4 regions of the Nitratireductor sp. CH_MIT9313-5 genome follow, and region 4 is predicted to be linked to each of the others. Evidence: predicted binding sites of a transcription regulator. Region 4 holds the regulator's gene; each other region holds the start of a gene.
What was found. Region 4 encodes LexA, which represses DNA repair genes until DNA is damaged. Its sites were predicted from a motif close to TGTTCNNNNTGTGTTCNG; they were not measured.
Positions count from the first base shown of each region.

Region 1 (2,205 bases), 200 kb from region 4:
CCGCCACCGCCGCCATAGCCGATCTGGTTGTCGCCACCCTGCCCCCGGGTATCGAGCATCTGAAGCTCGCCGCGGAACTTCTGAAGCACCACTTCCGTCGTGTAACGGTCCTGGCCCTGCTGGTCCTGCCATTTGCGCGTCTGCAACTGGCCTTCGAGATAAACTTTGGCGCCCTTTTTCAGATACTGCTCGGCCACCTTGGCGAGATTGTCGTTGAAGATGACGACATTGTGCCACTCGGTACGCTCGCGACGCTCACCGGTCGCACGATCGCGCCACGTCTCCGACGTCGCGATGCGCAGATTGACCACCGGATCACCGGAATTCAGGCGGCGGATTTCAGGATCGGCACCCAGATTGCCGACCAGGATGACTTTGTTGACACTGCCTGCCATGGCCTAACTCCACTCAATTCCTATCTCGCCGCGCCTGCGGCATTCGTCAGTCGAAGCACCTTAATGGAAATGTGGACATGCAGTTGAATTTGCCGCGGGTGCCGCGCCTTCGTCCACAAATCTTTTGTTCTTTATTTGTTCTATCGTTGCGACGCCTGTTAAGCAAGCGCCCCGTCCGCGATGGCTGTCAACTGCCCACAGCTCACAAAAAAGCCCTGCAGCCATCTTGGGCTTCCAGGGCTTTTTCGGTCTTCTGACCTATGCCGGCCTCTAGCCGGATCTATGCTTGGCGGCGATCGCCACCTTCAAATTTCTACCAGCGATGTGTTGTGATGCACCGCCTCCGCAAGACGCCATTGCTGGCGCTGTCGCGACATTCACCGGTATGCGGCAGAGCGGTGTGGCTCCGTTCAGTGACAGAGCCCTTAGTAACAGTCAGGTGGAGTCATGCCTCACTCCCAGATCCACTACCTTTGTTCAGCCGTGTCACCGTTTCGGGCTTGTCCGGCAACACTGGCTGTAATTGCAGAGTGCGCCCTTCCAATTGAAGCGTCAAGAAGTCGGCAAAAAATGTGATCAATATGTCAGGAGACTGTTCGTTGTTTGTTCTTTTCACTTGCCTGAAAGAGGGTAAACCCGCAAAAGAATAGCAGCCATGCGCGCGCGGCCATCGACATTGCGCGACACATACCTACATGAGGCAAGGCTGAATTCAGACTCTTGCAGAAATTTTACAAGGCAGCGACGGGGCATGCCCGAGAACAAGCACATCACCATCCGCGGCGCACGCGAGCACAATCTGAAGAATGTCGATCTCGACCTTCCGCGTGAGAAGCTGATCGTCATGACGGGCCTGTCGGGCTCCGGCAAGTCGTCGCTGGCATTCGACACGATCTATGCGGAAGGCCAGCGGCGTTACGTGGAAAGCCTGTCGGCCTATGCACGACAGTTCCTGGAGATGATGCAGAAGCCCGATGTGGACCAGATCGATGGTCTATCGCCTGCTATCTCAATCGAGCAGAAGACGACCTCCAAAAATCCGCGATCAACGGTGGGCACCGTCACCGAGATTTATGACTATATGCGCCTGCTCTTCGCGCGCGTGGGTGTGCCCTATTCGCCCGCAACCGGCCTGCCGATCGAAAGCCAGACCGTCAGCCAGATGGTGGACCGCGTTCTCGAGCTTGAGGAAGGGACGCGTCTCTATATTCTCGCGCCGATCGTGCGCGGCCGGAAAGGCGAATATCGCAAGGAGTTGGCGGACCTTCAGAAACGCGGTTTTCAGCGCGTGAAGGTGGACGGCACATTCTACGAAATCGCAGACGTGCCTGCGCTCGACAAGAAGTACAAGCATGACATCGACGTGGTCGTCGACCGCATCGTCGTGCGACCGGACATGGCCACGCGCCTTGCGGATTCCATGGAGACCTGTCTCACGCTTTCCGGGGGACTGGCGGTTGCGGAATTTGCAGACAAGCCGCTTCCCGCCGACGAGACCTCCAGCGGTGGATCGGCGAACAAATCGAAGAACGAGACGCATGAGCGTGTGGTCTTCTCGGAAAAATTCGCCTGCCCGGTCTCCGGCTTCACCATTCCGGAGGTGGAACCGCGCCTCTTTTCGTTCAACAATCCTGCTGGCGCCTGCCCCACCTGTGACGGCTTGGGTAGCCAACGCGACATCGACACGGATCTGGTCGTTCCGGATGAGAATGCGATCCTGCGCGAAGGTGCTATTGCGCCCTGGGCGAAAAGCACGTCGCCCTATTATCTCCAGACGCTCGAAGGTCTGGGCAAGGAATTCGGCTTCAAG
Region 1 covers NZ_JAYMER010000014.1:205,874-208,078, reverse strand. The annotation lists gene WA367_RS08530 (single-stranded DNA-binding protein) at 1-395, opposite strand, end outside; gene uvrA (excinuclease ABC subunit UvrA) at 1,147-2,205, shown strand, end outside.
Region 1: uvrA (excinuclease ABC subunit UvrA) is a predicted target of LexA. The motif match lies at 989-1,006, and genes of this name have one in related genera.

Region 2 (2,205 bases), on a different contig from region 4:
TACCAATGCTCCTGACGTCGATGCAGTCACTGGGAATACCAATTCTGATGCAAGCACTGTATCGAAGGTCGACTTCTCCGGCATATTGGGCATCTCACCCTCAGGCCTCAGCGAGACCGATTTGCCGCTTGGGTCACAACAAACAAGTTCAACGCACACCTCAGAGATTGAATAAGCAGATCTATTCGTGAGCGCAAACCGTATTGGGATAGCTTTCTGCACCAGTGAAATATATTCGGCTGCCTTGCGCCAATATTCCGGATTTTCACTGAATCGGCTACTAAACCCTGGAACCATTCCATCACGCAGTGGGAAGTCATCCAGTCCGGCGGGGAACCGCACAAACGTACACTCAATGTTGCTGTCAAGAAGTTCATAACTGCCATTCAGAAATGACAGCGTAAATTGTGCAGGCGCTCGCGAAACGTCCTCCAACCCCATATCGGCAATTTCTTCTAACGATGCTACAGAAGTAGAAGTACCCCGCCGTATGTAAACAGTATCAGCTTGCACTTTACCGAATTTCTTATTCACGTAAAATGGACGTTTCTGCCTCGGTATTGTAACTAACCCTATCAATTTACCTTGGTGCAGCACCTCTTGATAGCTAAACTTCAGCTTTCGGCCCAATTTGGAATTTACAAACTGTTGTATATGAGCGTCGTCTACTTCCTCTGATGTTGCTATTCCGACAACCTTAGCAGGATTTGGCTTATTCTCTTTGAAGCCCAAGACGATGTATGCTGAACCTTCGCGATCCGTGTTCGCAAGCGCTAGGATGTCCTTCAACATTTCCGACTTTTCGACATCCGTCGCTTCTACAAAGCGGTAGCGCTCGGCTTTGTAATCAAGATCAACGCCTTCACCTCTATGTCTAAGTTCTTCCAGCAGCGCCTCGAACAAACTTAACCCCTTTAAAATCGCGAAGAGCTTGCAGCCCATCTGCTGTAGTCAGAGCAGCAATGCGGACTCTGCCAACGCAATGGGATGTTGGATACAATAATCTGCAAACACTATCTAAGCGTGCACAACAAATTCCCTTGCCTCTCAATCATAATGTTCTATATTTGTTCTCATGAAGAGAACACTCAAGGACAAGCTCGCCATCCTTGCGGATGCGGCGAAATATGATGCTTCCTGTGCGTCTTCGGGGACGTCCCGGCGCGATTCCTCCAAGGGCGGGATTGGCAGTGCGGGCGGGACCGGGATCTGTCATGCCTATACGCCGGACGGGCGCTGCATCAGCCTGTTGAAGATCCTGATGACGAATTTCTGCATCTTCGACTGCGCCTATTGCATCAACCGGGTTTCGAGCAGCGTCGAGCGGGCGCGGTTTACGCCGGAAGAGGTGGTCACGCTGACGCTGGAATTTTATCGCCGCAACTATATCGAGGGGCTGTTCCTTTCGTCGGGCATCATCCGCAGCGCTGATGATACCATGGCGGACATGGTGCGGATTGCGCGCATGCTGCGCGAGGACCATCAGTTCAAAGGTTACATTCACCTCAAAACCATTCCCGAGGCGAGCGAGGAGCTGATCGCGGAAGCCGGGCTTTATGCCGATCGCATGTCGATCAATGTGGAGCTGCCGCGCGATGACAGCACGCGCCTTCTCGCCCCGCAGAAAAAGCCCGAGACAATTCGTTCGGCCATGGCAGGCGTGCGCCAGCGGCTCGATGCCGCCAAGGAGCGCAGCCATTCAGGCCGCAAGGCAAAGCGCTTTGCGCCCGCCGGCCAGTCGACGCAGATGATTGTGGGGGCGGACGGTGCCAATGACCGCGACATTCTCACCACCTCCTCGCGGCTCTATGCGGGCTACAAGCTGCGCCGCGTCTATTACTCCGCCTTCTCGCCCATTCCCGATGCCTCCAAGGCCCTGCCGCTCATCAAGCCGCCCCTGATGCGCGAGCACAGGCTTTACCAGGCCGACTGGCTGTTACGTTTCTACGGCTTCGAGGTGGATGAGCTGGCGAGCGTTGCGCCTTCGGGCAATCTTGACCTTGCCATTGACCCCAAACTTGCCTGGGCGCTGGCCAACCGCGCGCTCTTTCCCGTGGATGTGAACCAGGCCAGCCGCGAGCTCTTGCTGCGTATCCCAGGCTTCGGCACGCGCACCGTAGATCGCATCATCGCCGCGCGGCGTTCGGGCATCCTTCGCTATGGCGATCTGGTGCGCATCGGCGCTGTCATGAGCAAGGCCAAGCC
Region 2 covers NZ_JAYMER010000022.1:148,897-151,101, reverse strand. The annotation lists gene WA367_RS16110 (AlbA family DNA-binding domain-containing protein) at 1-942, opposite strand, end outside; gene WA367_RS16105 (putative DNA modification/repair radical SAM protein) at 1,076-2,205, shown strand, end outside.
Region 2: WA367_RS16105 (putative DNA modification/repair radical SAM protein) is a predicted target of LexA. The motif match lies at 1,058-1,075, and genes of this name have one in related genera.

Region 3 (2,205 bases), on a different contig from region 4:
ATCCCGCACGGTTGAATTGTGTTCTTGACGCTTCTGCTTCGAAAGTAGGTCCTCATGCCAGTTTGATCGCCTGTAGCCGTTGAAAGAGTAGTACCAACTCGGAACGATCTCCGCATACCACGCATCCTCGAACCTGATGAACGACAGACCGAAGGACAGGTGTTGATGATGCGCTACCTTGGTGGGGTCCTTCTTCTGTTGGATGACCTTGTAGACGCGCCGCTCCGACCTTTTCTTGCCGATCCACGCCTCCTTGCGCTCCTTCTGTCCTTCCAGGCTGGGGCCGAAGAAAAAGAACCTATCTTTTGAGTGCAGTCGCACCTGTTTGCCCTTCAGGCGCTCTTGGGTCTGCGCGACGAGGAGCTGCTTGAGGATGTTTACGTTCTCGATCTCCGGCGAGTCGGAAAGGTCTGCCACATCCAGGCGTTCGATCGATCCCGCGTCGATAATCGCCGCGACCCCTGTTTGTTCCATGTCCTCGAAAGCGAAGATTCTGCCATCGTAGTAGACCCAAGCATCTGTCTCGACGTCTTCCAGTAGCAGGGCCATTTTGATGGTGGAACGCCGGTTCGTTGAGCGGCCACCATAGTTCAACTCGGCCTTCGCCCGCGTGATGACCGCTTTATCGTCAATGGTGAGTTCAGCGACGTAGACAGATGCGGGAAGCTCAATAGCCTGTAGGTTCGACGTGATCGTGGTCGGCGTCTCAATGGTCTCAGCGCTAAAGCTGATGAAGGCTTCGGTCTCGCCCAGGATGTGCTCGAACTCCCTTAGGATTCGCTCCTGAGCGGTGACGCGTAGGGCAGACACCTCCCGAAGGAGATCGCCAAGGTCGATGATGTGCTTTTTGCAGTTGAAGGAGAGCTGGTCTGTCAGCAGTCCGTCGATCGCCGCTTGTTTGTAGGAGGACTGCTTCGGTGTCAGCATCAAAACGAAGAGTTCGTCGAAACTGTTGTAATAGGCCCGGTCCATGAATTGCTGGACGGTCGACTTCACCTTGTCGAGCGTCGTGGTCGAGGTGATTTGGAACGCCACCCGATCGTGGTCGTCACCGAGGTCGATTCCGGGGTAGTTTTTTCGCTTGCGATTCAGGTTGACGAGGTTCGGAAGATTGTAGGTCGCCTTCAGGATTGGGATGAACGCATCTTCGAGGGCCGAGTTGATATCCGTGCGCCCCTGAGCGGTCGCCAGTTCGACCTGGCGCTCCAAGCGGGTGATTACCTCACGGAGACTGTTTTCGACCGTCAGCTGCCTCATTGCCCCTCTTTCTAAAAGCTTATGTTAGTTCAGAATAGGAGCATCAGTAGAACATTTCAAGCAATTGCGCCCTTAGGTAGAGTCGGGTGTGACGATGTACTGGAACCCCGAGGCGCTGTACACCTGCGTCCTACAAGTTGGAAGCAACGCACGAACCGTTTCGCAAGACAGACTTTCTGGAATGGACATTCATTCCCGACACAACGTAAGTCCGCTTCGTCCCGCCTGGCGGGTTTTAGCCGGTGCCGCGTTTAACGGCAGCTTCCGGGTTGCTGGAACCGGACCGAGGACGACCAAAATGGGGCGCGTTGTTGCCTCTGCGGAGCGCTTGTTGCAATGACTGCTCCTAGGCTGAGGTAAAGTTTGCCCGAGCGTCCGAAATGGGAAGCCGCTTGCCGACAGCGCGCTGCCCGCCAATCTGACCGCCGATTGGCTTGCGCAGGAAGAGAACGCCGGCAAGCCGTTCCCGTCCTACGCCCGGCTGCTGCCGCTCCGCGGCAAGACAGAGGCCGACAGCCGTTACTCCTGGACCATCGACTTTGCCGCGCGCCGCGCGAAAGCCCGCGAAGAAATGCAGCCCATCTTGGCGCAGGCAGCTGAAACCAAGGCCGCGGTGATCGACCTCAAGGAGAAGCTCAAGCGCCTGAAGAAGCTGAAAACTTCAGATGCCGAGGTGGCTGCGCTGATCGGAGAAATCAGCGAAAAGGAAAAGGCGGCGCGAGAACTGGAGGCTCAGGCAGCTGCCATTGACGCTGCTGTCTTCGACCTAAAGGCGGTCAATCCAAGCGCCGTTGCAAAGTTTGACGACCGGTCGCCAACTGAGATCATCCAGAGCATCCACGACCAGGGCCGCATCGTGGTGGAAGCGCTCGCTCGGCTCGCGGCCTTGGTCGGTGAGGACGAAACCAACGTGCCGAGTGCGAGAGACGCGCTGCGGTGACACCAACC
Region 3 covers NZ_JAYMER010000028.1:19,352-21,556, forward strand. The annotation lists gene WA367_RS16810 (SMEK domain-containing protein) at 1-1,257, opposite strand, end outside; gene WA367_RS16815 (hypothetical protein) at 1,841-2,197, shown strand.
Region 3: WA367_RS16810 (SMEK domain-containing protein) is a predicted target of LexA. The motif match lies at 1,294-1,311, and genes of this name have one in related genera.

Region 4 (2,205 bases):
AGCTTTCGTTCTGGAAAGTTGCCATGCGCCCGGGCAAGCCATTGATCTCCGGAAGATTGGGCAACCAGCGGGTGCTGGGCCTGCCCGGCAACCCTGTTTCCAGTCTTGTCTGCGCCGAACTCTTTCTGCGACCGCTCCTGGCCCGGCTCTCCGGCGCTATCTTCCGTCCCGATATCCGCCGCGCCAGGCTCGCCACTGCCATGTCGGCCAATGATGAACGTCAGGACTATGTGCGTGCAGTCGCGGTACAAGGCCCTGAGGGGCTTCTAGCAACACCGTTTGCTCACCAGGATTCGTCGCACCTGACGGCTTATGCTGCCGCAAACTGCCTCCTCATCAGGGAACCCCACGCACCCGCCGCGGCCGCCGGCGACAGATGCCGGATCCTGATGCTGCGAGACTGACGCCAAAATTGCCGTTGCGGAACACAACTGGAACAGATACATTATGTTCTGGTTTTGTTTATGACTGATTCCGGGAGTCGGCAATGCTGACACGCAAACAGCACGAGCTGCTGCTCTTCATCCACGAGCGTCTGAAGGAGACGGGCATCCCGCCTTCGTTTGACGAGATGAAGGAGGCGCTCGACCTGGCTTCCAAGTCGGGCATTCATCGTTTGATTACCGCGCTCGAGGAAAGGGGCTTCATCCGCAGGCTTCCCAACCGGGCTCGTGCGCTGGAAGTGTTGCGCCTGCCTGATTCGATCGCACCAGGTCTTGGCGGCACTGCACGCAAGTTTCAGCCAAGCGTGATCGAGGGTAGCCTCGGCAAAACGCCCGAACCTGCCCGTCCCGCCGCTCCCGCGCCTGCACCGGCTGAAGACGGTGGCGCCTACAGCGTCCCGGTCATGGGGCGTATCGCAGCCGGTGTGCCCATCGATGCCATCCAGCACCAGACCCACAGCATCACGGTACCGCCGGATATGCTTTCAGGTGGGGAGCACTACGCTCTGGAAGTAAAAGGCGACTCGATGATCGAGGCTGGGATCTTCGATGGTGATACTGTCATCATCAAACATTCCAGTTCGGCCAATCCCGGTGAGATCGTTGTTGCGCTGGTTGACGATGAGGAAGCCACACTCAAGAGGCTCAGGCGCAAGGGCGCATCCATTGCGCTTGAGGCAGCCAATCCTGCCTATGAGACGCGCATTTTCGGCCCCGACCGCGTGAAGGTTCAAGGCAAGCTGGTCGGTTTGATCCGCCGCTACTGACCTTGTGAGCCCTCGGGTCGCTGCTGAATTCATAGCGCGCCCGCAGGAGGGTTAATCCCTCCGGTAGGGCGGCAGGCCCTTGCAGCGCGAGAATATTGTCGGTGTTCATGCCAGGGCCGATAGGGCCTGGCCACGGCATGTACAAGTCGGGTTATCCTGTCCGGTCTGGTCGACAGATAGATTGCCGCAGCACCATTTTGTGCGAGATCCTTCTTGGTCAGCAGCAACACGTGCCTGCCGCATGGAGAGGAGATTGTGGCATCGTCGACCACGATCACCGCAGCTTTCGAGCAATAGGCTCTAGTGTCTGCCGGGTCCTTCAGATGCACGATTGCTCCACCATGGGGATGCTCCAGCGAGCAGACCGTGTCGGCGCATGAAAAGGCGTTGTCTGGTGTGGCCTGCCCCTCATCCACACCCTGCGGCTTGATCACCTGATCGACATTCAGCGCATGTTTCCAATCACCCATGGTGAAGCCGTTGGGCCGGTCTCTGTTGACCGCCAGTGCCCCGTTTGCCACGCGGACACCGACGAGCCGCGCATCATCGCTCACAAGGACATCTGGAAGGTCGCGCTGGGACCAGACGGCCAGTCCGGCAAGCAGGAACGGGAGCGACAGAATTCTCAACCGCGTCGTGAAAATGACCAGCAATGTAAACCCGCTGACGAGCAGCAGGAATGCGCCCCGCGGCATCAGACCGATCGCATCAATGGGACTGCGATCTGAAACCGTTTCGGCGATCAGCGTAATCCCCTCTATCGCCTTGCCCATCAGGAGCCAGAATGGTCCATCCAGCCCAAATGGCATCATGATCATTGCGATTACCGCAGATGGCATGGCAACAAGCGAGACCAGGGGCATGGCCGCCAGATTTGCAGGCAAAGCATAAGGACTGACGCGCTGAAAATGCCACGCTCCGAACAGGCTGGTTGCCAGGCCGGCAATAATGCTGGTCGCGCAAAGCCCGGCGAAGAACAGTAGTACCGCCATTGC
Region 4 covers NZ_JAYMER010000014.1:408,253-410,457, forward strand. The annotation lists gene WA367_RS09460 (molybdopterin molybdotransferase MoeA) at 1-404, shown strand, start outside; gene lexA (transcriptional repressor LexA) at 488-1,210, shown strand; gene WA367_RS09470 (ComEC/Rec2 family competence protein) at 1,240-2,205, opposite strand, start outside.